Regions from separate parts of the Pseudoflavonifractor hominis genome, predicted to be linked through region 3. Evidence: riboswitches for the same ligand, from Rfam matches in the RefSeq annotation. Region 3 holds a riboswitch; each other region holds the start of a gene.
What was found. A riboswitch is a leader RNA that binds a small molecule or an ion and turns the genes downstream of it on or off. The one in region 3 is predicted to bind cobalamin.
Positions count from the first base shown of each region.

Region 1: linked by a shared signal. The riboswitch ahead of H8S34_RS11560 (hypothetical protein) and the one ahead of cbiD (cobalt-precorrin-5B (C(1))-methyltransferase CbiD) in region 3 are both predicted to bind cobalamin.
Region 2: linked by a shared signal. The riboswitch ahead of H8S34_RS11595 (ABC transporter substrate-binding protein) and the one ahead of cbiD (cobalt-precorrin-5B (C(1))-methyltransferase CbiD) in region 3 are both predicted to bind cobalamin.

Region 1 covers NZ_JACOPR010000007.1:113,828-124,757, forward strand. The annotation lists gene H8S34_RS11550 (S-layer homology domain-containing protein) at 1-6,798, opposite strand, end outside; gene H8S34_RS11555 (hypothetical protein) at 7,525-8,952, opposite strand; gene H8S34_RS11560 (hypothetical protein) at 9,550-9,894, opposite strand; cobalamin riboswitch at 10,121-10,377, opposite strand.
Region 2 covers NZ_JACOPR010000007.1:128,317-135,176, forward strand. The annotation lists gene H8S34_RS11575 (ABC transporter ATP-binding protein) at 1-270, opposite strand, end outside; gene H8S34_RS11580 (ABC transporter ATP-binding protein) at 233-1,165, opposite strand; gene H8S34_RS11585 (ABC transporter permease) at 1,179-1,964, opposite strand; gene H8S34_RS11590 (ABC transporter permease) at 2,006-2,950, opposite strand; gene H8S34_RS11595 (ABC transporter substrate-binding protein) at 3,009-4,625, opposite strand; cobalamin riboswitch at 4,839-5,034, opposite strand; gene H8S34_RS11600 (nitrogenase iron protein NifH) at 5,228-6,052, shown strand; gene H8S34_RS11605 (nitrogenase component 1) at 6,045-6,860, shown strand, end outside.
Region 3 covers NZ_JACOPR010000001.1:136,774-147,703, forward strand. The annotation lists gene H8S34_RS00675 (cobyrinic acid a,c-diamide synthase CobB) at 1-902, opposite strand, end outside; gene cbiE (precorrin-6y C5,15-methyltransferase (decarboxylating) subunit CbiE) at 899-2,101, opposite strand; gene cobK (precorrin-6A reductase) at 2,098-2,844, opposite strand; gene cobJ (precorrin-3B C(17)-methyltransferase) at 2,846-3,580, opposite strand; gene H8S34_RS00695 (cobalt-precorrin 5A hydrolase) at 3,571-4,626, opposite strand; gene cobM (precorrin-4 C(11)-methyltransferase) at 4,623-5,381, opposite strand; gene cbiD (cobalt-precorrin-5B (C(1))-methyltransferase CbiD) at 5,378-6,532, opposite strand; cobalamin riboswitch at 6,619-6,802, opposite strand; gene H8S34_RS00710 (sensor histidine kinase) at 6,918-8,942, opposite strand; gene H8S34_RS00715 (response regulator transcription factor) at 9,034-9,735, opposite strand; gene rplL (50S ribosomal protein L7/L12) at 9,956-10,336, opposite strand; gene rplJ (50S ribosomal protein L10) at 10,444-10,930, opposite strand, start outside.

The DNA.
Region 1 (10,930 bases), on a different contig from region 3:
GCTGTTGTCCACGGGGATGGTGAGGGTAAGGTCGTGACCACCGAAAGAGGTAAGTTCTGTGCTGCCCACCCTGACCGACACTTCCACCGCCACGCTACCGGCGAGGTTCGTCCCATCGGGAACTATGTCCTCCATTGCGCTGTGACTCTTCTCCTCCACATGGATGGACAGCTTCTCCCCGTCAGTCTCTTTTTGGGCAATGGAGCCCAGGACATTTGCGGGGAGGGTGACGGTTCCCCTGGACGTCTGGATCTCCACACCGGCATTGGCCTCCGAGATGGTCTGGGCCGCGCCCGCGGGCAGTTCCACGCTGACCGAGGAAATGCTGCTGCTGTCCGCCGTGGGAATGATGGTGATGGTATCCGCCGCTGATGCAGTCACCGCTTCTACCGCTTTCTGCACCGCCGCTTCGTCGATGACCGCGGTCTGAGTATTGCCATTTATTGTCACCTCCTGCACGATCACAGGGGAGGGCTTCTCAAAGGTGACGGATATGGCGTGGTCCTCGGTGACGTTCTCAAAGGTGTAGGTGTAGGATTTGCTGTCCGCGCTGGTGACCAGGGCGTTGGCGGCTGTGGTCGGGGCGGCAGATTCCGCCTCCGTCCGCTCCGCGCCGCAGTCCGGGCACACATAGACGGAAATTGTCTCCGTGGAGGCCGCCGCGTCCAGCTCCCAGCTGTGGGGGGCCAGAGAGGACAGCTCCTCCAGGCCGCAGGCGGCGCATACGTTCCAGTGCACCCCGCTGCTGTGGGCTGTCTCTGTGAAGGCGTGCTGTGCGTAATCGCCATAGGACTGGCCGCAGAGGTCGCAGCTCGCCAGGGCCGTGCAGGTGGCTGTGCCGCCGCTGTGGCTGCACGCCGCCGTGCCGCCCGTCTCCGGGCTGTAGCCGCACACCTGGCAGGCGCTCCCCTCTGCATGGGGCTCCGCTGTCCCGTCCGTCTGGGGCAGACCGGCGCCCACGCTCATCAGGAGCATCGGGTGGATTCCCACAACACTGACCAGTTCCCCGCCCGTGCTGCCGGGGTTTATATCCGGCTGGCTCTCATCACTGGCCGGGGCTTCGGCGGATTCCGGAATTTTGGTCTGCTCCTCTGCCGGGGGCTCGTTTTCGTTGGCAGAGTCTTCTCCGGTTTCCTCTCCGGGGGCAGGTACTTCAGGATCGGATTCTCCTTCTGGAGGAATTGTGTCGGGATCTTGCCCCTCGGTCTCCTCCGGCTGTTGTCCGTCGGCATCGGGCATCTCCGGTTCGGCCCCGGGCGCTTCGGTTTCCTCGCCGGTAGTGGGTTTCTGAGTGGCGCCTCCCTGCTCCGGGAACTCCAGCTCCGGTGGAGCGGGCTCCTCCGTCTGCTCGAACACATGGGGTTCTGCGCTACTTTTGGCGCCGCAGATCTGGCACACCTGCCAATGGCTCGTCTCGTCCATCTGCCACGCGCCGCCGTACTGATGCGGAACCGTTCTGGTTTCCGCGCCCTGCTCCAGCACTTCGCCGCAGGCACCGCAGATCGTATCTCCAGTGTATCCAGGCTCTGTGCAGGTGGCCGCTCGCTGGCCGATGACGACGTTCTCACCCACATGGATGCCGTCGGCGCAGGCCTCCGGCTCCACGTCCTCAACGGGAACTGTGGGTAGCTGGTATTCGGGCGGTTCTAGTTTCTGCGCCACGGTTGCACCGCCGGCCCAGACGGATTTCCCGTCCACGAGGATGTCCTCAATCTGGTAGCCCTCGTTTGGCGTGACGGTAAAGGACTGCTTCGCCCCATCCGGCACCGTGACATCACCGACGGGAGAGATGGTGCCACCGGCATCTGCCGAGGCGTGGATGGTGTGGTCGGTATCAGTACCGTCCGTCGGACCGTCAAACACGTCGCTCATGTCATAGAGGGGTTTCTTGTTGTTCTTGTAGCGGTCGTAAGCCACCAGGGCATAGGCTGCCTGCTCGGTGGACATTTGGTCGATGGGACCATCAGAGGTGTGGCTGAATCCGCCATCCGTCTTCCGGTAGCCCAGCAGGTCCGCCAGAACGCTGATGCTGCCCTTGGCAAAGCTCCCCGCATCCTTCTTGAGCGCAGCTAGGGCCACAATGACCTGCGCGCTGGACTCCGAACTGCCGTATCCGCCGGTGCTGTTCTGCGAGGTGGACAGGAAATCCAAAGCTTTTTTTACAGCGCTCTGCAGATCTTCATGGCTGTGCGCTGTGCCCAGACGGTTGAACTCACCTGCGTCGAGATAGTAGGGTGCCAGCGCCTGGAGTGCCATGGCGCAGACGTCCACGCCGCCCAGTTGGCTTCCGGAGCCGTCATTCTCCTGGTCCGGGTTATAGATGGGCCAGTTGCCGTTGGACTGCTGCTTGTCAATCAGCAGGTCAATCCATGCGGCCCGGGCCGTGTTGCCCGCTTCATCCCGGTAATAATCGCCGGAATTCAAGGCAATGAGAGCCCAGATGGTGCCGTTGTTGCCCTGCTCAGAGACCTGATAGGTGTAGCTGCTGCCTTCGGCGGCCTCGTCCAGCAACGGCTTCACCAGATTGTAGGTTTTACCGTCACTGACCTGGAACTGTGTGGCGTCCATGCCCAAAGCGGTTAGGGTTACTACGACACGGGCGTACTCTGTGTGCATGGTTCCATTCTTGGAGGTGTCCAGTATGCCGTCATGGGTCTCCACATAATCCGCCAGGTTGGCCAGATATGCCGCCCGGACGTCTTCGGACAGGGTGCCGGCCCGGGCCTGGGCCAGGACGGCCCACTCGCCTTTTGTGGAGCCGACAATCGGATTTTTGACGTTCTGCTCCAAATATTCCAGAACGCCGTTCATGACCTCCCGGTAGCCGGAGGTGTCCTGTCCGCCGCCCTGGAGGATCTCCAGCGCGGCCTCGGCAGCCTCCAACACGTTCAGGTTGGACACCATGTCCTTGCCGCTGAACTTGCCGGCATAGTCCGTGTACGCCTGCCGGGCAGCGGTGATGGCCGCCTCGCTCTCCAGCGTAACCGTGCCGATTCCGGCGATCCGTTCTACCACAGGCAGGGCGGCCTCCGCATTGAGGAGGGTGTTGTAGGAATCCGGCGCGGTTGCAACCAGGGCTTTTTGCGCATCCGTCAGGTTCTCATATGCCGTCCTGGCGGCTACAATGGCATCCTTGCTCCCGGCGCTGACTTTTTCCCCAATCGCTTCCACCAGATCGTTAAACGCCTGTACTGCGGCCACGTCGTCCGGCGATATGCTCCCGCCCAGGGCCTCCACCGCCTCGTTGAGACGGGCGACCTCCGCTGCCTTCAGATAAAGTTGGCCGCTGATACCCAATGCCTCGTAAGCCGTTTTTGCAGCTTCAACTTTTGAACGGTGCGCCTCAGGATTCTCCGTAATTTCTACGGCAGTGGGAAGGTCGGCGATCTGAGTTTTTACGCTGTCAATAGCCGCAAAGAACTGGATCTGCTCCGCCGCTGCTGTCAGTTTAGCAGCAGAAACCTGTGATTTGTCCGGCAGTGCATTATAATCCGCTTGTAGCGCACTGACCGTCTGTTGGAAGCTTTTATAGTTGCTATATGTGATTTCTGACTTATCCGGCAGGTCGTCGATCCTGGCCTGGATTCCCTTCGCTCCGCTCTCGCAGACCTGGATGGTGTACCAGGTGCCGGTATAGCGGAGCGTGTTGCCGGACTGGTTGTTCATGGACGGCCACTTGTATTCGCCCACACCGATGTAAATGGTGTCTCCTGGCTGGACCGGTAGATTTTCACCACGGCGATAGTACTCCACATTGTTGGCCGTGGTTTTGTTATTGATAAATGTCTTGACCAGGAAATTTTTGTTTGCCGCTGTAGGTGTGACCGACACATCTCCGCCGTCCAGGGTCAGGGCATAACTGGTGGTCTCCCCGTCGAAGGATGGCGACAGCGTACCGCCGGTGACCTCTAGTTCCTTGAGGCTGGTGTCTCCGTTGCCCCAGGTTCCGCCCAGATCGTCTCCGTACCCGTCCATCGTGAACATCACGCGGATCTCGTCTCCGTCAACCAGGCGGTAATCGCGATCCGTATTTGAAACAGCATAGGAAGAAAATCCGTAGTTGGTGAACCAATCGTTGAGCACGCCCATCCAGCCGGAACTCACACTGCCGTCAAATGCCGCAAGTTTGGCTTCGCCATTGTCCCACTGCCCATTCTGATTTACATCTTTATAGATGTTTTCGATGTAAGTGACGCTCGTGTCATTCCCGTTGTTCCAACCATAACCGTTCTCGGACAGGGCTTCCAACACAGCAGTCATCATAGTGGTATCACTGTAAAGCTCGACCTCCGCCTCTACAAAGGCGCCGCCATTTTGATAGAAAGAGCCGTCCGCGTAAGTGGTGTTCTCAACGGTCACATGCACACTGCCGAACTCTCCGCTGGAAACGCGCGTCTCAACGGCTTTCATCGCATTGAGGGCATCGCTCAAGGCTGTTTCTATTGCTTCGGCGTTCTCCGCCGCATTGATCTTGGACACGCCCTCGTCATACGCAGATGTCAGTGTCTTCCAGTTTGTATCGCTGTAATCAGACCGCTTATAGCCATTGAACGCCTCTGACAGTTGATCCAGCGCACTGCTGCGCAGACTTTCCACCGATGTTTTGCCTCGGATATAAAATGTGATCGTCACATCGTTCCTCGGCATGAACGCTGATGTGGAGTCAGCGAAGTAGAAAGGGGCAACCCCTTCCCAACCCTTGTTGTATCCGCCTTTCGGATCGGTTGGGGGCCTATCCAGCCTCAATTCGCTCAGTGTCGCCCCCGTGGACTCCACACGATAGATCTCATAGTCCAGTTCATTCAATGCAGTGCCGGTTTCCGTACGGATATATACCCACCACTCATCATTGGGCGAGAGTTCAATGACGTTCGCATATCGAAAGCCTTTGTTTTTAAGGGCCAAAAAGCTCTTGAATGGGTCACTGGATCCCTCCTGCCCAATGAACTCAAAGGTCAGCGTAAAGGTCTTTTCCGGCAGGTTGCTTCCGTCCTCACCATAGGCTTCTACCAGAGCCTCCCACTGTGCCTGTTCCTGGCCGGTGAGCTGTGATTTCTGGTAGCCGGTCATTCCGGCATAGTGGGAACTCGCCTCCTGCATGGTGGAGATGTCGCTCTGCAGGAAGAGTCCCTCCCCGATCTGTGCCACTGTTGGGAGCTTCGCCAGGTATTTCCGCATGGCAGAGACAGATTCCTCATTGGATTTCTCCGCGTTCTCCACCAGGCTCTCGATTTGGGTCAGCGCATTTGAGAGCGCGTCTTCGGCCGCTTTAAGGCTTGTCGCGTCCTCGATGGCCTGCACTCCCGCATCATGGGCCGCCTGGACCTGGGCGTAGACGGCTTCTCCCAACTCAGTGGCGTTGCATCCGGCCAGCACCGCAGCCAGAAGGCTCTTGCGCGCTTCCTTCGCCGCCGCAAGTTCTTCCTCATTCAGAGGGGTGACCGTCACTGTGGTCCGGGCGGGCGCGTTCAGCGATGCGTACTGGTGCTGGGCGCCGCTGGCCGTCTGGTCAAATATCACGGATTCCGGATTCGCCGCAACCAGCACATATTGGCCCGCCTCATTGAGATGCGTGGTCACCGTCCCGCTTGCGTCGGTGATCCCCTCCAGAAGCTGGTACTCCCCGGACGGCGCTCCTCTCTCATCCAGCTTCACTGCCAGCAGGCGGGCGCCGTTGAACGGCGCAGAGCGGCCGTCGTAGCTTCCCACCCAGCCTCCAGTTCGGGTCACCTTCAGCGTAAGCGCCTCGCCCTCTGCCACGGTCTCCGCATGGTCTTCAAACGACAGCAGGCCCCAGAAGTCTGTCGTGTTGACATACGCCGTTACGCCCATGGCGCTGTATTCCCTGTCCATGGGAGCGGGGGCGAACAGGATCACAACTTCATCGCCGTCCCGGAGCTTTATGTCGCCCCACTTCGCTCGATTTACGGCCACTCCGTCGAGCTGTGTCGGATTTAATCCGGCATCCCGGAGCTGAATGCCGTTGACGAAGACCGCGACCGTGGTTTGGCGGTTTGACGTGAGCGAGGAATTGCCTTTCACCTGCAGCTGGAGCCCGGCTGACGCGACCAGTCCGGCAACGGTGCGGCCCGCACCGCTCAGGGAGACGTCAGGGTTCTCATAGATGCCTTCCGAGGGCGGGAGTCCCAGCTCCGCTCCGTCTGGGCTGGCGAGGTCGTAGGCAACCTGGCTGTCGGCCACGCGGAGGGAGACAGAAATTGTTTCCTTCGCGCTCTCCAGCCCCTCGTAGTAGGCCGACCACAGCGCCGCCGCATGTCTCTGATATCCATTCAGGACAGAAGCGGACACCGACGTCCCTACCAGACCGTGCTGCTGATAGTAGGATTGGGCTTCCTGGTAGGCCGTCTGGAACGCGGTAAAGCTCTCCTCTGTATAGCCGCTCTCATGTTCCAAAGCGCCCGCGAACTGAGCGAGCATACCGGCAAGCGACCGCTGATAGATCGACGCGCTGGTCACCTCATCGCCGCCGTTGTAAACAGCGTCCAGATCGCCGGCGGCAGCCAGCAGCTCCTCCGCGTACTGCTCCACAGTGTCCTGATGCTCAGCCTTGTTCTCCGTTGTGGGGTTCCCATCCTGGTCATAGAGGGAAGCGAGGTAAGCTTTGCCCTTCTCATAGACTGTCTTATACGCAGTCCAGGTCTCCGGCGTATAGTCCTCCTGCCGGTACCCTCGGATTTCCACCTCCTGGATGGCTTCATACAGGACAGTGGCGTTGACCTGGTTAGCAGGGATCAGGTTGGCGATGGCCGCATTCAATGAAGCTGTGGCACCATTCACATCCTCCTGTGTTGCAGTTATATTATCTAAAATCTCCTTTGCTGTTTTTAGTGCCGTCTGAAAGTCCTGCCAAAAGCCGTCACTGCTCGTTGTCTTCCCGTTGTAATAATCCTCAGCCTGATAGTAATCACTACTACTTATTAAGCCAGCCCCAGCAATGACACGTTGAAGCTCATCTTTATTTGCTCCTTCGACTTCTTGCGATGCCTCTGGCCATTCCAAAATAAGGACACCAATTATGGTATTAATTTTACCCCGTTTAACAGTATATAGGTAGTATCCAAGCTTGTCTGTGTCTGTTCTTAGTCCATCTAAAATTTCTTCAGACAGATTGGATGAAATACTGCTTTGATAAAGGGCCTCACCTTTCGAGTAATTTTCCGAATCAGGTGCCACGTTAATCAAGTTTGTCGCACCTATAGCTGCTGGTTTCTTACCCATAACTGGCACGACAGTCGTAATTGCGCAGCTTGACGCATCCGAAAACTCAATCGCATTATATTGTACAGTATCTACTACAAGGCGGTATAAATTATAATCATTTCCTTCAATTGTTATAGTTCCAATTTGCTCCAAAGCATCTGGGTCCGATACGGTCATGGTCTCGGCGGCAAAAGCAGTTGTCGGTAAAAACCCAAGCAGGATTGTCAAAATCAAAATAAATGAGATGAGCGAGCGTCCAAAAGGACGCTCGCTCACTTTTCCTATTTTATCCATATCCATTTTTTATTGGCAAATCAGCACAGTAATATACGGGGCCTCTTCTCCGGTCTGCGTGATGATCTGTAACATGTCTCCGGCTGCCATTGTAAACACATGCCCATCCGCAGCATCGCTAATCGTCTCGCCATTGAGCAACACACGCTCCATATCGGAGTACAGACGGTACTCGCCAGCGGCCACTACCTGGCTCCCCCCGTTGCTCGTATTCACCTCGTTCTCTTCTGTCGCTGCATCGGCAATAAACAGATCCTCCGTGATGCTGGCAGAGCCGCTCCCTGTCACCGCGTAGATGCCGCAAACCTCAGCGGAGGTCTCACCGAAGATACCGGGTGTGGGGATGGTGGTGTTATCCGTGCTGCTCATCAGTGCGGATGTATATACCCGGATATAACCGATCCTTATAAGCCCCGCAGGTGTGCCGTCCGGCTTTACCGCCCACGCAATGTCGAAGCCATCCCCACCCTGCGTGGTGGCCGCGGCGGTGTAGGGATTGATCGCCGTACCATAATTGCCGCCATTCACATGGATATCCGCATAGCCAAACTGATAGTCCGCGGTGGTATCCGTGTCCTTTACCAGTGTAACGCCGGTATAAGTCACGCTGGCGCCGTTAAAGGCGGAAGCGCCGACGGTCTGATCGCTGGAGACGGCGGACGTCTTCCACACGCCGCCGTAGTTCGCCGTGGTGGGGAACCACGCAGCGGCGCCAGCCTTGAACGTCCCGGTGAGTGGGAAGGAAACGCCGGGATTGCGCCCGTTCGGATCCGTGATGCTGTACTGAATATCGCTCCCGCTCAGGGTATAGGTGATGTTCACATCGCGAAGCGTATTGGGGTCATAGTACAAACTTCCGGCCAGCTCATACCAGGTCTTTCCATCTTCGGAGACCTGGACAGAGGCCGCCTCAGGGTTGCCGTTGAAGGCGTTGCCGTAGACGATGAAGTCCACGCCATAGGGATTGCTCGCGTCATCTTCAATATAGGCCTGGTTCCCTTCGCTGTCCCGCAGGGCATACTGGACGTAGCCGCCGCCGGCACCCAAGGAGACGCCGGTAGAAGAGAACCCGCCTAGAACCTTGGGGGTGCTGCCGGCCGTCGTGCTGCCGTCGGTATAAGGGCTGCCCCACATCGTGCCCCGGGCATACTGGCCCAGCGGCAGATACCCCTGCAAGACTCCGGTGATGGCGCCGCCGGCCATCTGTCCCTCCGGCGCAGCAAAGGTCAGCGTGTAGACGTTGTTGCTCTGGGCCGCATTCGCCAGCCTAATCACAATGCTGCCCCCGCTGTTGTTGGTCACCAAATACTTGGTGCCGCCCTCCGTTTCCTCCACAGGCGCAGACAGGGTGCCGCCAGTAACGGTGATTCCGTTCTCCTCGGCGCTGTCTACATAGAGGTAGAAGCTGGAGGGATAGTAGCCGTCTTCACTCGACACGATATCTCCTGTGTGATAAGCTTCGGAATCTACGGTTTCACTATCCCATACCACCGACAAAGGGCCTGCAGTATCAACGCTGATGCGGTCATGGTCATTGTCCATTACCGCTCCCGCACTGACCGTCAGCAAGCTGAATGCCATAGCCAGGGTCAGCAGCATCGCTGTAAATTTTCTGGTTTTCATACGTAAACCTCCTTCAAGTCTCTCCGTTGGATCGTTTCCCTTGTACTCCTGTTTACAACTCTTTTTGACTCTCACCGCCTCCTTCCGCTGAGAAGTCGCATTTTAATCAACCGTCAATGCGGCCGCCGCCGCGCTCCCGGAAAAAGCGCAGGGGCCGCCGCACCGATTGTCCCGTTCCCGCTGATCCTCTCCGCCCAAACACCAATACTGTTCCTGTGCAGTTGCCGCCCCGCATTGCTCCACGTCTCTCCGCTGTTGGTGGCTCGGCCGGCCTTGCCGGCGTCCTGGCCTACTCCGCTCACGGAATATCGCTTTTGGTACTGGGTTATTCAATTGTCAGCCGCGTACCGGCCATATGCGACGGGCGATAGCCCGCTGAATGCTCAAAGAGAGATCGTCATAGGGGTTTCCCTATGACGGAAGAAGGGGATCCCCTTCTTCCTCCGGATTGCTCGCTGCTGTTCTGTTGCTCTGTGCACTCCCGCTCTCCGCCTGGCAACGGAACTCCTCCTTGAAAATCTGCCGCTTGGAGGTGGGCTTCTGCTTCTTCGGCGAGGGCAGTCCTGCTGACGTGATCACATTCTGCCAGCCGCCAAAGCGCGCCGCCTCGCTCCGGACATAATCCAGCAGCGCTTCGTCGCTGGCGTCACCATGCGCCTGGGCAAACTGGACGTTTCGCTGACGAAGCGCCTCCTTGGTCCGCCCAATGAGCTTTCTGCTGAGCTGCTGGTTGCCGATGAAATGCTTACCGTTCACAAAACAGCCTCCTGACTTGTGGCACAATCCGGCTACCCCGCAAACCTCTTGGGGCAATCGAAACAAAAAGACGGACGCATACCGATACGTCCGTCTTTCTCCCGAGCTTGCGAATAAAAAACGGACGCAAAATATGCGTCCGCTTCTGCTCCCATTTCGGGTAGAAGGGGCCACTTATTCAGTGCCCTCCTCACATTTGGCATTTATCTCAGAGCAACCCCAATGAATTGGGGGTAAGCTCCTAGTAGGTCTTCTGACTAATGTGTCCCGACGGGCTTAAAGCCCGCCTGCGCATATCCGCCGCCTTCCCAGCTAAGCCATTACGACCGCCAGTGACCTGCTTTCGCAGAAAACAGATATACTCCACAATCACAGCTATTGAATTGCACGTCCCCGTAGCTTTCGCCACGGCTCCTGCTGCAAAACATGTCCAGGAATTTCACCTGATTCCCTTGTTCAGAAACAAGGATGCGTGTCCGCTCCCTGACGGGAGTCGGGTCGCGCATTTGCCACAAAAGCCGGATTCATATTAAATTTTACAGGAAGGTGCATGCCACTCTGCCCATGCAGAACTCAGAAGCCATCCCCTTCAAAGAACTATCTTTTGTTAAACTTGCACTTTACAAATGGCTTTCTTTTGAGTTCATTATACAACTTTCCGCTTAAAATGCAAGGGGTAAACAGGAAAATTTTTCAAACACTATTTCGCGATCCTGATAATCGCCTTTTCGCCGAGCGCTGCGGTATAATAAAAAGCACATGGCCCACCCCTGCGCCGGGTTCAGGCCATGTGCTTCTCTTGTTCCGGCTGGAAGAACACATAATATTACCCACGATATTATGCGCCCTTTTCTTCCAGCCGATTGCTCCAAAATGACGCGAGACCTGCAGAAGAGTCCCGTGTCCCGTGTGGAGCAGCACGAAATAGGAGGGACAAGTGAATTCGGCAACAAAAAAACTGTATCCTGAAGGATACAGCAACAAATTCCACAGGTTCCTACTGTGGTTGAAACTGCACCCTCCCAGGTCCGGGGAG
Region 2 (6,860 bases), on a different contig from region 3:
CATCTTTCGCTGAGGAATGTCCAAGAGGTCCGTCCCGTCATAGAGAACTGTCCCGGAGGAGGCCGGGAGAAGCCGGGTAATCATCCGACCCAAAGTGGATTTGCCACAACCGGACTCCCCCATCAGCCCATAAGTTTGTCCGGGCCCGATGGCGAGGGAAACATCGTCCACCGCCTTGTGGGTGCGTCCGCGAAGGCGGTTGGAGTGAAAACTTTTTGAGAGGTGCTGGACTTCAAGCGTAGCGATGGCAACACACGCTCCCTTCTCCACAGGGGATGGATTTCGGCTCTGTATGCCGGCAACGAGCCTCCGCGTAAGGGCACCGGGGATGGAATACGCAGCCGGAGGGCTGGTCGGTAAAGGCGGGAGAAAAGCCCGCCATAGGCTTCATGCCCAGGTGGGGCAGCGAGGCGATAAGCCCCTGGGTATAGGGGTGCCTAGGGTGCTCAAACAGTTCCCGCGCCGCGTTGGTCTCCAGGACACGGCCGCAGTACATGACAACGATACGCTCGCAGAATTTGCGGGCCAGCAGAAGGTCGTGGGTAATGACGATAAAGCCGACGCGGTACTGGTCCCGTACCATACAGAAGGTGTCGTAAACCTGATTGCGCACCACTGCATCCAGTCCCTTGGTGGGCTCATCTGCGATCAGCCATTGCGGACGTGCAGCCACAGCGATGGCTGTCAGTACACGCTGGCGCATGCCACCGGAGAGCTCGAAGGGGTAGGCACCTGCAATCTGCTTCGGGTCGGAAAAGGCCATCTGCCTGAGAAGCTCCAGCGTGAGTCTCCGGCAGTCTGGGGTACTTTTTCCAGCCAGACGGAAGACCTCCTCGATCTGGCGTCCCACCCGCACGCTGGGATTCAATGAGGTGGCCGGGTTCTGAGCCACCAGAGCAATCTCTCTGCCGCGGACTGTGCACAGCTCCCGCTCGGACAGGGCAGTGAGCTCCCGCTCTCCCAAAAAGATCTGTCCGGTGACAGAGGCGTTGGACTGAAGCAGTCCGAGAATAGACAGGCCCAGCACAGACTTGCCGCTGCCCGTCTCTCCAATGATGCCGGTGACCTGTCGCTCCGAAAATGCGAGGGAGACATGGTTGACGGCGGGAATATCACCCGAACGGGTAGCAAAGCGGACGCAGAGGTCCTTTGTATACAGTTCCATGTGCGTCCTCCCTTTACAGCATGCGGGCCGCGCCGTCATCGTGGTCAAGGCAGTCCCGGAGATAATCAGCAATCAAGTTGATGCTCAGGCAGAACAGAGTCAGGCAGGCCGCAGGGGCCAGTAGAACAAGAAAATCCTTCACATAGTAGAGCTTGGCGTCGTTAATCATGATCCCCCAGTCCGCTGCGGGTGCCCGCAGGCCCAGGCCCAGGTAGCTCATGGCGGCCACGGTGAGCACCGTAGAGCCGATCCGTGTGGCGATTAGAACCAGCAGAGGGAGCAAGATATTGGGCAGGATATGGCGCCGCATGATATAGAAGCTCCCGCCGCCCATGGCCCGTGCGCCCTCGATATAGTGCAGCTCGCGGATCTCCAGAACTTGATTGCGCACAATACGGGAGAATCCAGCCCAGGAGCTGACCACAATGGCGATCAGCAGACTGCGCATACCGGGGCCCAGCAGTCCCAGGATGGCGACCACAAAAGCGGCGCTGGGGATTCCTTGGAAGATATTGACCACAGCCTGAATCAGTTGATCTATCCATCCCCCCAGATAACCGGACACCAGGCCGATAGTCATGCCCAGCAACAGAGTGCATCCGGTGGCGAAGAAAGCGATGAACACAGAAGAGCGGCTGCCGTAGATAAGCCGGCTCAGCAGATCACGGCCGATATGGTCGGTACCCAGCCAGTGTTCAGTGGAGGGGGCGGCAAGGCCGTTGGCCATATCCACCGCGTTGGGGTCGCAGGGTGCCAGAAAATCAGCAAAGACCCCTACCAGCAGGAAAAGAACAAGCACAGTTAGTGAAAGGATGAACAAGACTTTTTTACCACGCATGCTCAGCCCCCCAATCGAATCTGCGGGTTCAGCCAGGCGCAGATCAGGTCGGCCAGCAGGCAGACCAGAACAAAGACAACACCGGTAAAAAGCACATAGCCCTGTATGGCGATATAGTCCCGATTATTGATGGCGGTGAGGGCGTAGCTTCCGATTCCTGGGACGGAAAATACGCTCTCCGTGATCATGGAGCCTCCCAGAAGACCGCCGAAGGTATTGGCGATATAAGTAATGGAGGGAACTAGAGAATTTCGCAGTGCATGACGGGAAATGAGCTGGCCCCTCCGCAGGCCCTTGGCCTGGGCGGTCAGAATGTAATTCTTGCTAAGCTCCCCCAGAATGGAAGAGCGAAGCAGCCGGATAACCACACAGGCCGAGCCGATGGAAATAGCAAGACAGGGCATGAGGAAGCAGGACAGTGTCTCCGCGCCGCTGGTGGGCAAGATACGCAGCTTTTGGGCGAACAGCCAGATCATAAAATAGGCTAGGCAGAAACCAGGAATAGACATCAGAAACACCAGTAAAACTCGCCCGAGCAGGTCAATGAATTTGTCCCGGAACAGTGTAAGCAGCAGGCCGCCAGCAAGCCCCACCACAGTAATGACCAGCAACGCCATTCCGCTCAGCAGGAGGGTGTTGGGCAGCAGCCGGAGAATCTCACCCAGCACCGGCTTGTCGTCAATATAGGATTCCCCTAGATCACCGTGGGCTGCGTTCCAGATCCAGCGCCCGTATTGCACCAAAATGGGATCATCTAACCCCATTTCCGCCCGGAGCTCCTGGATTTCCTCCTCAGTGGGGATATAGTTGGGATCGGCGCTGGCCCGATTGGTAGCGGGGTCTCCCCGTGCAACCAGCCCCAGACCGAAGGCCAGAAAGGTGATGCCGACCAGAATGGGAATTGTCCACAATATTTTTTTTGCGGTATAGCGCAGGGTTTGATTCAATGAAATTCCTCCCTTGAAAAACACCGCGCCAAAGCACAGCTTTGGCGCGGTGTGGCGGTTACTGCGCGTTCACCCAGGAAAGATGACTCAGATCCAAATGGTCACTGAAATCCTCGTAGCCTGTAATCTGCTCCTGATTGTAGATGAGGTTGCTGGTGTCGTAGAACAGAGGAATAACAGGCAACTCAGTGTTGGCAATCTCCTGGAGCTCCACGGCCAACTCATGGAAACGGTCGTCGTCCAGGGTGGTCTTCATCTCGGCCAGCAGCTCGTCCACGTGGGGGTTGCTGTAGGCCAAATGCTGGGATTTATTGTAAGACCCTTCGCTGCTCATATAGATATCCAGGAAGTGGTAGGCATTGAGGTTGGACATACCATGAGTCATGAAGTTTGCCCCCAGTTCACCGGCCTTGGACATCTCAGAGTAAGTAGAGGAGTCAATCACATTCACGGTGGCATCGATACCGATCTGGGAAAGCTGGGACTGGATATACTCCATCATCTCCTTATAAGGGCCGCGGTCCAGATACAGAGAGCGGGTATACATATCCAACGGAAGGCGCTCGTCCCCCAGCACCTCACGGGCCAGCTCCTTGGCCTTGTCCATATCATACTCTACGGGCAGTTCTACCCAGTCGGGGCACATACGGTTAATCAGGTTCTGCGTTGGCATGGCATAGCCGCCCCAGAGCTGGTCCACAATAAGCTGACGGTCAATGGCCAGACTTACCGCCTGACGCAAACGCATGTCGGAAAATTTGGTGCCCTCACCCTTAAGAAGCATTATATGGGTAATATTGGAGGTCTGCACCGCCATGGCAAAGCGGTCATCCTTGAGAAGCTCGTCCCCCAGGGCGGCAGGCATAGCCCCGAGGTCCAGCACCCCCATGACCTCCTCGCTGTCCAAGGCGGCATAGCGGGCCTGAGGGTCAGTGATGATGCGCACGCGGATATTCTTTGTTTTGGCGGGCTCTCCCCAGTAGCCGTCAAAAGCAGTGATATCAACGTACTCATCCTCTTTGATATCCTTGATAATATAGGGGCCAGTGCCGACAGGCTGCTCAGTGAAGTACCCGGTTTCCGTGTCCCAGGAGCCGGGGTAGAAAATACAGCTTGCAGTGTCCTTCATGTTAAATAACAGCCGGGGGATGGGGTCGGTAAAGCTGACATTGACGGTGTAGTCGTCGACCTTCTCACAGCCAATGAGGCCGGGGTAGAGCTCGTCCACCTTGAATGTAGTATACTGGGAATAGCCGCTCTCCATGAGCTTGTAACGGTTGAAGTTCTCCACCACGATATCAGCGTTGAAGTCCTCTCCATTCTGGAACTTAACGCCCTGCCGAAGGTGGAACGTCCAAACAGTGGCGTCTTCGTTGCGCTCCCAGCTCTCAGCCAGCACCCCCATGGGGTTTCCGCTCTCATCCACGGAGATCAGCGGTTCCCATGCACCCAGGAGCTTGTGGGAGAAATAGACATCCTCCAGACCAGGGGCCAGAGTACGGGCACCAGCCAAAACGATCATATCGTCTGCGGTGTGACCGGCGGATGCGGGTTCCGCGCTGGGGGAGGGGGCAGTTGAGGGGCTCTCTTGGGTGGCGGGGCTGCCGCAGGCCACCAGAGACAGGGCAAGTGCCGCGCTCAGCAGCGCAGCAGTCAGGCGTTTTTTCAGATTCATAGAATCCTCCTTCTTTCGGTCCAACTTATATCTGGAAACGCGCAAGTCCTGCGGATGCAGAAAATGTGCCGGTTCCACGGCCGTCTTCCAGAGTCAGACCCCATAAGAGGAAAAAAAGCAGACCATTAAAGGTCCGCTTCGCACAAACAGCGTTTCCGGGTTTCCAGCGGAAATCACCTGTCCCATTTGTGTCGAGAGGCCTTGACCGGAAGCATCAACATACTTCATCAAGCAGGTTTCCTGGCTCACAGATCGCCGCACTGACACGCCTTCTCGTGTAATTTACACAATGGCATATGTGAAAGTGCTCCCTGTTCACAGTGACCGGATCGCTCGGGACTTCCACCCGATTCCCTTTTCTCCGCTGAAACGCACAAACAAAGCGGACACTTGACGAAAAACAATATTTTATTGTGGATATTATCATAGCAATCTTTCCCACGGAAGTCAAGCAGATCCCCCAGGGAAGCCGCAGGCACGGGCAGATCTGCTATCGGAAAAACCAATATTCAATAAGGGAAAATGGAAATAGTGGAAGATGTCTCCGCTGTGATATAATTAAAAATTACAGACAACATGCAAGGGAGGCGCAGAAAGTCAAGATGTTGCGTATTGCGTTTTACGGAAAAGGTGGGATCGGGAAGTCCACCGTGGCCGCCCATCTCTCCGCGGCCTTTGCCCGAACGGGGAAACGGGTGCTTCACATCGGCTGTGACCCCAAGGCGGACTCTACCCGCTGCCTGACGTCGGGACGAATCCCAACTGTGCTGGAGACTCTGGGGAGGTCGGAGGAGCTTCTAGCCCGGGAGCAGCTTGTCTTTCCCGGGGCGTTCGGCGTCTCCTGTGTGGAGGCAGGAGGTCCCCAGGCCGGCGCGGGGTGCGCCGGCCTGGGCATCACCGCCATGGCGGACGAGCTCAACCGGCTCGGCATTCTGGAGGAGCCCTGGGACGTGGTGGTGTACGATGTCCTGGGCGATGTGGTATGCGGAGGGTTCGCAGTGCCCATGCGAAAACATTTTGTAGACCGGGTATACCTGATCACCTCTGCCGATTTCATGGCGCTCTACGCCGCCAACAACATCATGCGCGGAGTCGCCCGCTATTCCGGCGCCGCTCCCCTGTTGGGCGGGCTGATCCAAAACCGCAGCCACGGAGCGGGAGAGGATGCCTTGGTACGCTCCTTCGCAGAGCAATCCGGGACCAGAGTCGTCGGTATCCTGCCGGAAGACCGCCAGCTCCGAAGAGCGGATTATCTGCATACCACCGTACACCATCTGGAACCGGACGGGGCGGCGGCCATGCGCTTTCTGGAACTGGCCCAGCGGCTCTGGGATACCCAGCCCACCAGCCCCCGGCCACTGGGGGACGAGGCACTGGAGGCATTCTGCCGCCGGGCAGCAGAACAGGAGGTGGAGGGGCTTGCGTGACGCCTGCCGTGTGGAAGCCTATTCGGCGGAGGGGGGCGGGAAGCATTTTATGACCCTTCCGGAACGCATTTGGCAAAGGGGGGATCTTCTCCTGGCGGCTGCCGGTTCTCTGGCCTGTGTGCGGACGCTTTACCTGCGCGCGGCAGAGCTGGGGAAGCTTCACCAATTCCTGCCCTGCCCGCTGACGAGGGCGGACTACGCCGCCGGCCAGGCAGCGGAGCATCTGGCAGCCAGGCTTCGGGAGGCCGCACGCCGCCCCGGCGTAGGCGGGGTCGTGCTCTACGCCTCCTGTGCCGAGGTGCTGACGCAATGCGATCTGGAACAGGTTGCGGAGCAGGCTGGCCTTCCCGTCCGGATTCTGCTGCGGGGGCCTCTGGTGGCCCGCACCCGGAATGCCGTGGCAGAGTTGGAGCAAATTCTGTCCACCTTTCCCCCGCCTGTGGGGGAAATTCCCCGGGGCAGCGCGCCGCTGCCCGTTCTGCCGCCGGATTTCAGCGGAGTGGCGTCCCTTCTCCAGAGCTGGGACGCCTACCCCTTTCTGTTGACTGCCGGAGGATGCACCGGATGTCTGACACTGGGGGACGACGCCACCGCCGGACTGCGTCTGGAACATTCACGGTTTGATGATCTGGAGCTGGCCGCGGGCTGCGAGGCAGCGGCAGTCAACGGAATTGCGAGAGGCTTTGCGCACAGCGGCCGCGCTTTCTGCGGCCTTATGGGGAGTGCAATTCCCGAACTGCTCGGCATGGACTATACCGGGATACAGGAGAGTCTGGCCGAGCGGGGGGTCCCGGTACTCAGGTTCCCC
Region 3 (10,930 bases):
AGCTCGGGATAGCCGCCCCCCAGATAGAGCCCGGCGCATCCCTCCGGAAGTCCCTCGTCCCGCAGCGGGGAGAAGGGGACCAGCTCGGCCCCCAGTTTCTCCAACAGCTCCAGGGCGTCGGCGTAGTAGAAGCAAAATGCCTCGTCCCGGGCCACGGCGATGCGGGGCCGGGACGGATGGGAGGCGGGGATGTTCTCCTCTTCCGGCGGCAGGTCGGGGGCCGACCGGGCCAGGGCCAGAAGGCCGTCCAGGTCTATGCTCTTCTCGGCCTGGGCAGCCAGGGCAGAGAGCTTTCCCCGCAGATCGGACACCTCTGCGGCCGTGATAAGGCCCAGATGACGGCTCTCCAGGGAGGCGTCGGGGAGAACCGGAAGGTAGCCGTAAACCGGGATGCCGGTCTCCTCCTCCACGCAGTCCTTCAGGGCGGGGTAGAACATGGGGGAGACCCGGTTGAAGAGCACCCCGCGGATGCCGTGTTCCTCCTCCAGCGCACAGAAGCCCTTCACCACTGCCGCCAGAGAGCGGGCCGCGCCCCGTCCGTCCACCACCAGTACCGCCGGCGTGGCGGTCCGGTGGGCCAGATTCCAGGCGCTGAGCTCACTGGAGAGGGCCGCGCCGTCGTAGTAGCCCATGGCCCCCTCCAGGATGGCGGGTCCATGGCCGGCGCAGTTCTGACACAGAGAGCGGCGCACCGCCTGTTCCCCCATCAGAAAGAGGTCCAGGTTGCGGGAGGGCACCCCCAGCACCTCCGCGTGGAACATGGGGTCGATGTAGTCCGGCCCCGATTTGAAGGCCACCGGATCCAGTCCCCGGTTTACCAGGGCCTGGAGTACGGCGCAGGTCACCGTGGTTTTACCGCACCCGCTGGCGGGGGCGGCAAAGAGCAGACGGGGAGGATTCATTCCGCTCCCCCCGTTCCGCTGATGAGCCACACCGGATTCTGGGCCTCCATCATGTGGTAGCTTCCCGCCTTCCGGGTCCGGGTGACCGCCACCTGGACCAGGTCCACATCCTGAAAATGCAGTTCCTCAAAGGCCGACACCGCCTCCTGGAGGGTCTCCAAAGTCACGGCCGACACCACCGCCCGGAGGCCGGGGCGCTTGTCCAACGCGGCGGCCAGGATGGCCCGCAGGGCACCCCCGCTTCCCCCCACAAAGACCCGGTCGGGGGGCGGCAGCTCCGCCAGGGCCTCGGGGGCGGTCCCGGGCACCGGGATCACGTTGGAGGCGCCCAGGGCCGCGGCGTTCTGAGCGATGAGCTCCAGGCCCTCGCTCCGCCGCTCCACCGCGTAGACCACTCCGGCCGGGGCGGCCAGGGCGCACTCCACCGACACCGAGCCGGTGCCCGCCCCCACGTCCCAGATCACGCTCTCCCGCTCCGGACGGAGCTTGGAGACCACGAGGGCGCGGACCTCCTCCTTGGTCATGGGCACCTTTCCCCGCTGAAAGGCGCTGTCGGGCAGACCGGGCGCGGCGGCGGATCGCTCCACCGGGTGGGGATGCTCGGCCAGCAGCACGGCGAGATCGGCAAACTCCTCCCCCGCCAGGGACTGGGCCGTCCCGGCACAGATGCGCTCCTCCGGGTAGGAGAGCCGCTCCCCAACCCAGATCCGCACATCACCCAAGCCCCGGCTGCACAGCTGCGCACACAGGTCCTGGGCCCGGGTCTCACCTCCCGTGAGAACAAAGGTGCGCCGGTGGCTCTGAATCTCCCCCACCGCGTTGTGGGTACGTCCATGGGCGCTCACCCAGTGGACATCCTGCCAGGTGGTGTTGAGCCGGGCACAGAAGTAAGAGAGAGAGGAGATGCCCGGGATGGTATGTACCTCGTACCCCTCCAGCAGGGGCCAGAGCGCCTTTGCCCCGCTGTAAAAGCCCGTATCTCCGGAGAGGAGGACGGCCGCCGGGCCGTCGCTCTCCCCTTCCAGGGCGGCGAGGATCTCCCGCGGGCGGATGAGGGGATGAGCCGGTTTCTCCCCGCTCCAGGGCTCCAGCAGCCGGGGGGCGCCCAGGAGCACCCGGCTCTCCTCGATGGCCCTCCGGGCCTCCCCGGTGAGGGTGTCCGGATTTCCCATGCCCACGCCGATCAGATAGACTTTCATGGCCGCTGCACCTCCCAGTTCCTTTGAAATTCCGCCAGCGTCTCCCCCCGCTCCCGGGTGGGACGCTCCACCACGATCAGCCGGCAGCCCGTGTCCCGGGCCGCCGCGCACTTCTCTTCAAATCCTCCGGCCGCACCGCTCTCCTTGGTCACCAGCACGGAGATATCCAGCTGCCGGATCACGGCCCGGTTAAGCTCCGCCGAAAAGGGCCCCTGCATGGCGATGATCTGTTTCGGTGGAAACCCCGCTGCCTGACAGGCCTCCAGAGAGGACACGCTGGGCAGCACCCGGGGATAGCATCGCTCCCGCAGCCCTGGCTGGGCGAAGGGAGCGAGCTCCTTGCTGCCCGTGGTGAGCAGGATGTTCCCCGGCAGCTCCCGGCACAGCTCGGCGGCGTCGGTCAGGCTGGCACAGCGCAGGAAGTCCCCCGCCCCCTCTTCCGCTCGAACGATCCGCCGGTAGGGCAGGTCCAGCTTCTCACAGCAGGCGCGGATCTGGGCGGTGACCTGTACGGCATAGGGGTGGGTGGCGTCGGCCACGCAGCAGAAGGGGCGGCTTTTCATCAGCTCCTCCATTCCTGCCGCGTCCAGCCGTCCGGTGTGGACCGCGATCCCCTCCCCCTCGGGCAGGAGTGTGGCCCCGTAGTCGGTGGCCACACAGACGGTCACCCGGCAGTCCCGCTGGGCCAGCCACAGGGCCAGCTCCCGGCCCTCCGTGGTGCCGCCAAAGAGCAGGACCTCCATCTCACATCCCCCGCTGGAGGTAGCCCCGGGGGGTGACCATCTTTCCGCCGATGAGGCAGGTCTGCCGGTTGCCCACAAAGACCGTGGTAAACATGTCCACCTGGGTCTCCCGCAGCTGGGCAAGGGTGCAGGTATGGGCCTCCTCCCCGGCGCGGCCGATGTTGCGGACATAGCCGCACACGGTATCCGGGCTCTTCTCCTCCAGCAGGATGTCACAGGCCCGCTGGAGATAGTCGGCCCGGCTCCGGCTGGAGGGATTGTAGAGGCAGAGCACAAAGTCGGCCCGGGCCGCCAGGCGCAGGCGATTTTCGATGGTCTCCCAGGGAGTCATCAGGTCGGAGAGGGAGACCACTGCAAAGTCGTGGGTCAGGGGCGCGCCCAGTACGGCGGCTCCCCCACAGGCGGCGGTGATGCCGGGGACCACCTCGATCTCGATGGGCGGATAGTCCCGGGATACCTCGTACACCAGGGCCGCCATACCGTACACCCCCGAGTCGCCGGAGCAGACCAGGGCCACATCCCGGCCGGCCGCTGCCTCCTCCACCGCCATACGGCAGCGGTCCACCTCCCGGCGCATACCGGTGGAGCGGCGCTCCTTGTCGGGGAACTGCCCCTCCAGCAGGGCAATATAGGCGGTGTAGCCCACGATCAGGTCGCAGCGCTCCAGCGCCTCCACGGCCCGCCCGGTCAAATCGGCCCCGGCGCCGGGGCCCAGTCCTATCACGGTCACTCGCATGGTGTTTCCTCGCTTCCTTCTTCAAATGAGACGGCCCATGGCCGCCGGGCCACCGCAACGGTGACCCCGTCTGCCGCCTGCTTGGGGACCAACAGCGCTCCCCCCGCCCGCACGGCGGCACGCTCGCAGACATTGTCCACCCCGGTCACCGAGCGGACAAAGGCGGAGGGGGTAAAGGCTCCTGGTGTCTCGGCCAGTTCCTCCGCCGTCCAGACCCGCAGGGGCAGCCCTTGGGTCCGGCAGAACTCCAGCAGCCCCGGCTCCTCCTGTTTCAGATCAATGGTGCTCACCTGGAACACCGCGCGCGGATGGAGCCGGAAGGCCTTCAGGGTCTCCTCCACCGCCCGGGCAATGGCCTCGGCGCTGGTTCCCTTCCGGCAGCCGATGCCAAGGGTGAGCACCGGTGGGACAAGACGCAGGGTCACCGGGCAGGGTGCCTTTTCCACATCCGCAGTCAGGACGATCCCCACCTCAGACGGCCCCGACGAGAGGCCCTCCGGCCGCTCTCCCTGTATAGGAAAATCACTTTGCAGCCCTACGGAATCCCCCGCCAGAAGGGCAGCGGACACCCGTTTGGCCGCCATTTTACTGTCAATGTATAAACCTTTACACTTTGCCCAGCTATCCACCGCGAAACGCCCGTTCACATCAGTGGCGGTGGAGATGGCTGCCGTGCCGCCCGTGAGCCGGGCCACCCGGCGGGCCAGGTCGTTGGCTCCGCCTACATGGCCGGAGAGGAGTGGGACCACCCAGGCCCCTCCCTCGTCCACACTGACCACGGCGGGGTCGGTATACTTGTCCCTCACCCAGGGGGCGATGGCCCGGACCGCGATGCCGCAGGCCCCCACAAAGAGGAGCCCCTCGCAGTCGGTAAAGCGCGCTCCCGTCCAGTCGGCCAGCCGCTCATAGGAGGCTGTCCCCAGTTCCTGGGCCAGCCGTGCCGGGAGGGCCAGCTTCACTTCCTCCCCCTGTTCCTCCAGTGCCCGGGCCAGGGAGCAGGCCAGACCATATCCCCGGCGGGTGAAGGCGGTGAGGGCCAGTCTCATACCTCGATCCCCTTCCGGCAGCCGTGGGTAAAGGTCGGGTCATAGAGCTTGGAGCGCTCATAGTCCTCTCCCAGGAACCGTCCCACGGTGATGAGGGCGGTCTTGGTGACGCCGTTGGTACGGGCGGTCTCCGCCAGGGTGGAAACCGTACAGCGGAACACCCGCTCCTCTGGCCAGGTGGCCTTGTAGACGATGGCCGCCGGGGTGTCGGGGGCATATCCCCCCGCCATCAGCTCCCGCTCCACCTCCTCCAGCAGGCCCGTGGAGAGGAAGAGCACCATGGTGCAGCCGTGGCTGGCCATCTTGCGCAGTGCCTCTCCCTCGGGCACCGGCGTCCGCCCGGCCATACGGGTGATGATGACGCTCTGGGAGACATCAGGCAGGGTGTACTCCGCCTGAAGGGCGGCCGCCGCGCCGGAGAAGGAGGAGACGCCCGGCGTCACATCGTAGGAGATCCCATCCACATCCAGGGCGTCCATCTGCTCCCGGATGGCCCCGTAGAGGGAGGGGTCCCCTGTGTGGAGCCGGACGGTGGTCTTGCCCGCCGCCTCGGTCTCCCGCATGACGGCCAGAACCTCCTCCAGGGTCATGGAGGCGCTGTCATAGACCTGACAGCCCTCTTTGCGGTACTCCAGCAGGGCCGGATTGACCAGGCTCCCCGCGTAGATGATCACGTCGGCCTCCCCCAGAAGGCGGGCCCCCCGGACCGTGATCAGGTCGGCCGCACCCGGTCCGGCGCCAATAAAATGGATCATAAGGATTCTCCTTCCCCGCGCCTGTGGCGCGCCAGCAGTTCACTGGCCCCCGGGGTCTGCCCCAGCAGGCCAAAGCGGTTGGAAAAGACCACCGCCTGAATTTCCATCTCCTCCCCCGCCCGATGGCGGAGGTTCTCATAGAGCGCCCTGGTCAGAGAGGCCATCACGTCCTCCCGCAGCCCCGCCTCCTCCAGAAGCTCCAGGGCCGCGTCGGTAGTGGCAGCTTCAAAGATCCGTTCCACCAGCCCCCGGGGCGCGCCGCACAGGGCGGCGTGGGCGGCCATGGTCTCCCGGCGGCCGTCCGCCGTCCGGGAGTGTGTGTTCATGGCGCCGCCGGCCACCTTCACCAGCTTGCCCAGATGCCCTACCAGCAGGAAGCTGGAAAAGCCCAGCCCCGCCGCGTGGTCGATGGCTGCGCCCAGGTAATTGCTGCAGGAGATGCAGCCCTCCGTCTCCAGACCCAGATGGTCCCGGGCGTAGTCCTCCCCATAGTTGCCCGGCGTGACCAGCAGGTGCTGTACCCCGGCGGCATGGGCCATGTCCAGCTCCAGCGTGATGGAGTCCACCAGAGCCGCCTCGCTCATGGGGCGGACGATCCCGCTGGTCCCTAGGATGGAGATCCCACCCTGGATCCCCAGCCGTGGGTTGAAAGTCTTGCGGGCCAGCACCTCTCCCCCGGGGACGGAGATGACCGCCTCCAGTCCGCCGTGGTCCCCTGCCTCCCGCAGGGCGGCCGCGAGCTGCTCGGCGATCATCCGGCGGGGGGTGGAATTGATGGCCGCCGCGCCGGGGGGCTGGTCCAGCCCAGGTCGGGTCACCCGGCCCACACCTTCTCCCCCGTCCACCCGCAGCGTGCCGTCGCTCCGCCGGGAGACTCTGGCATAGATCCGCATGCCATCGGTCACATCCGGGTCATCCCCGCCGTCCTTTTCCACGGCACACATGGCCCAGTCCGCTCCAGCGGACCAGTCCAGCAGCTCCACCTGCACCCGCACGCCGGCGGGGGTGTCGATCTCCACTCCGGCCGGGCGAATACCAGTCAGCAGGGCCTGCGCCGCGCCCCGTGCCGCCGCCGCGGCACAGGTGCCGGTGGTATAGCCGCAGCGCAGCCGCTGCCGCCCCACCGGGATATAGTATTCCAGCTTCGGCATGCTCCACCTCCCCACAGAAAAAGCCCGCCTCCAGAGGAGACGGGCCGCAGATCTGCACAGGCAAACAGCGGCGCTCTCCACCTAAGAGCGACGTCGGCCAAAAGGCAGGTCTCCTGGCTTGCGCTTCTTCCGCCGGCGTCCCTTCTCGGCAGAGCCAATGGGTCTGACGCCTTTGTCCGCGCTTACAGTAGAGGTAAGACTGCGCCGGATTTTCACCGGCTTCCCTTTTCAGCGGCGAGCCCTCGCCGCACCGTTTGGCAGTTACTAGACATTAGTATAACCATATCCCCGCAGAAAGTAAAGTGGATTGTCTATTTTGTACACATCTTTTCCCATAGAAATGCCCTGCGGACGGGGACATCCTCCCATCCGCAGGGCATTTGGCTTATACTGACTCCGTTCCTTCCGGAAGGGAGGGCTGGACACACGGGAATTCCACCTCCACGGTGAAGAGGTCGGCGTCGGTCCGCAGCCGGAAGGTTCCGCCGCAGGCCTCGGTAAAGCTCTTGGCGATGGCCAGACCAAGCCCGCTCCCGCCGTCGCTGCGGCTCTCATCCCCCCGGACAAAGCGCTCTGTGAAGTCCTTTTCCCGGGACAATTCCTCCCGGGAGATGTTCTGGACGCACACCCGCCCGCTCTCCCCGTTGGTCTCCAGGGTGAGGTAGGCCCGGGAGCCCTCCAGACTGTACTGGAGCACATTCTGGATCAGGTTTTGAAAGACCCGGTAGAGCCGGTCGCCGTCCGCCCGGATGAGGACCGGCTCCGCCGGAAGCCGGGTGCGCAGATCCAGACCGCTTGCGGCGATGGGCTCGGCCTGGTCGGCCAGGGTCTGCCGCAGCAGCTTGGCCAGGTCCAGCTCCTCCCAGTGGAGATTCAGATTTCCGGAGGCCGCCTTGCTCACGTCAAAGACCTCCTGTACCATGTTCTTCAGGCGCTGGGCCTTGTCGTTGAGGATGGTCACGTAGTCCCGCACATGGTCAGGCAGTTCCTCCTCTTCCAGAAGGGCCGCATAGCTCAGGATAGAGGTCAGCGGGGTCTTGAGGTCGTGGGAGACGTTGGTGATGAGCTCTACCTTCATCCGCTCGCTGCGCAGCCGTTCCTCCACCGCCTGCTGAAGGCCGCTGTCGATGTCGGCTACCGCCTGGGAGAGCCCGGCCAGAGGTCGCTCCGCCGCCAGCATGGTCCCCTGCTGTTTCCTGCGCACCGCCTCGATCTGATCGGAGAGAGCCCCCAGGTCTTCGATCATCGCCCGCTCCTCCTTCCAGTGGAGAAAGACGATCCCCAGCAGCACCAGCCCCACCAGCCCGATCAGGAATGGGACCCAGATCCGGATAGAGCCGCTGCGCCAGGCCGACAGAAACAACTCCAAGTCAAAGGCCGCGGCCCCCAGGGCCAGAATCACCACGGCCATCAGGTGGACCACTCCGCTCCGCATGGCCCGGCGCTGGAGGGGCAGGTCCAACCCATCTCCCCGCAGCTTTCCCGCCAGCCAGCCGCAGAAACTCACCCGGCACAGACGGCCCCGATTGCAGAGGAAGTCGTTGAGGTAAAACACCAGAATCCAGCACAGGCCGATGGCAAAGACCAAGAAAATAGGATCAGCAATATAGGACAGGGACACCATCAGCGGTCCCACCAGGAGCGCCAGGAGGAGCAGCTTGATCTCCAGCCAGATCTTCCCCGTGAGGCGTCCAGCCGCCCGGAAGGTCAGCGCCATCCAGCGCCGCCACAGGAGGCTCCACACCACCAGCGCCACACCCAGCAGGAAGCAGCCTCCCACGATACATACCGCAAGGCGCTTATATCTCAGGGTCTCCGCCACTTGATAGATCCTGTTGGTGTTGGGGCCGTAAAAATCCACCGGTGTTTCGGCCGCCGCCAGCCGGATCGTCACGCCGTCCCACGGCTTCCCGCTGCCGTCAGCAGGCTCCTCCCCGCCGGGCTCTTCAGGGACCGCTGTCGCCATGGGAGTGGCTGCCCCAGTGATGCTGGAGAGATCAACGCCCTGGCCGCTGTCGGTCCAACCTCCGCCCACAAAGAGCTCGGTGTCCAGATTGCGGTAGCCGGGCAGTTCCCACTGCTCCCACCGGTCCCGGTAGACTTCGTCTCCATAGACATCCACCTCGGCACCATCCTTCCAGATCTGCACCTTGCCGTCCCGGTACTCCAGATAGAAATTATAGCCCGGTTCCTGATGTCCCATCAGATTTCCCGTGATGCCGTTGAGGTTGCTGGCCAGCAGCTTCTCGTCCTTCCAAATCCCCCAGCGGAGGTTTTCATCCTGGAAGCAGGAGGGCTCTTCCCCGGTCAACACAAACTCCAGCATGGTATGCAGGTCATAGCTGATCTCCCTGCGGAAGCGCCGGGTATCCTGATAGTCGCTGTGGAAACCGTCCATAATGTCTCTCAAGTGCAGACTACGGGCGCCCAACAGTCCGATACCTCCAAAAATGGCCATGAGCGTCAGTCCGATCAGGAGGAACAGCACACTCAAAATACCTTTACTTTTTTTCCATTTTGTATCCAATGCCCCACACCACCTTTAAATACTCCGGTTCCTTTGGATTGAGTTCGATCTTCTCCCGGATGTGCCGGATATGGACCATGACCGTGTTTTCCGAGGCATAGGCCTCCTCCCCGTCCCACACCCGGCGGTAGATCTCCTCAGCCGGAAAGATCCGTCCCAGATTGCGCATCAACAGATCCACGATGCGAGTCTCAGTAGCGGTGAGTCGGACCGGTTCTCCATCCACCCGAAGCTCCAGCGCCTCCGGCAAATAGGTAAGACGGCCGTTGACGATCTCTCCGCTCCGCTCTTCCGCATGGACGTCCCCCAGCCGGGTATACCGACGCAGCTGACTGCGGACCCGGGCCAGCAGCTCTTGGGGATTGTAGGGCTTGGACACATAGTCGTCCGCCCCCATGGAGAGTCCCAGGATCTTGTCGCTGTCCTCACTCTTGGCAGAGAGCACGATGATGGGCAGGTTCCGTTTCTCCCGGATCTTCATCAGTGCGGAGAGCCCGTCCAGCCTGGGCATCATCACGTCCAGCAGGATGAGCTGTACCGAGCGCTCACAGGCCAGCTCCAGTGCCTCCAGGCCGTTGTAGGCCCGCAGCACCCGGTATCCCTCCTTCTCCAGCAGCAGGGCAATGGCCTGGACGATCTCCCGGTCGTCATCTACTACCAGTACACACGCTTCCATCTAGACATCTCCTCCACCGTTTGAACTTCCCCGATCGGTCCCGATCTCCTTCCGGCAAGGATAGGATAACAGGCGCTTCTTATGGTTTTCCAGGGGCATTTCTTAGCAATTTCTTAACGTTATCCCATCATAGCATTTGATCCGTCCGCCGTCAAAGGGCATAAAAAAACGTGCGTGCCCCGATTGGGACACGCACGTTGCAGTACAGCAAGAGAAACTCTTACTTCAGCTCGACCTTGGCGCCGGCCTCCTCGAGCTTCTTCTTCATCTCCTCGGCCTCGTCCTTGGAGACACCCTCCTTCAGAGCCTTGGGAGCGCCCTCGACCAGGCCCTTGGCGTCAGCCAGGCCCAGGCCGGTGATCTCGCGGACAACCTTGATGACCTTGATCTTAGCAGCAGCGTCGAAGCCGGCCAGAACCACGTCGAACTCGGTCTTCTCAGCAGCAGCCTCGCCGCCGGCAGCGCCACCAGCAGCGGGAGCGGCCATAGCAGCAGCGGAAACGCCGAACTCCTCCTCCAGAGCGTGCACCAGCTCGGACAGCTCCAGAACAGTCAGGCCCTTAACCTCTTCAATCAAAGCAGTGATCTTCTCGCTAGCCATGATAAGATACCTCCTAAATTCAATCATTTAAAAAATAAGTTTGAGTCTCCCCAGTGCGGGGATGCGGGGAACAGAACCGCTGTCAGGCGGGTACTGACGTACCAACCTTACTCGGCAGCGGGAGCCTCCTCGGCGGGAGCAGCCTCGACGAAGCCGCCCTTCTCCTCGGCGATCGCCTTGAGGACGATAGCCAAGCTGGTGATGGGAGCCAGCATGGTGCCCAGAACCTGAGCCTGCAGGACTTCCTTGGAAGGCAGGTCGGACAGAGCCTTGATCTCGTCCAGAGACAGCACCTTGCCGTCCATGAAACCGGCCTTGATGGTGAACTTCTCGCCGTTGAACTGCTTGGCGAACTTCGCGATCACACGCATGGGAGCGATGGGGTCACCATGGCTCAGGGCCAGAGAAGTGGTACCATTCAGAACGGAATCCATCTCCTCCAGACCCACGTTGTTGATGGCGAAACGAACCAGGGTGTTCTTCACAACAGCGTAGTCCAGCTCGTTCTTGCGGCACTCGGCACGCAGGGCGGTATCCTCGGCAACGGTGATACCCTTATAGTCCACCAGAACACCGCTGGCAGCGGTCTTCAGC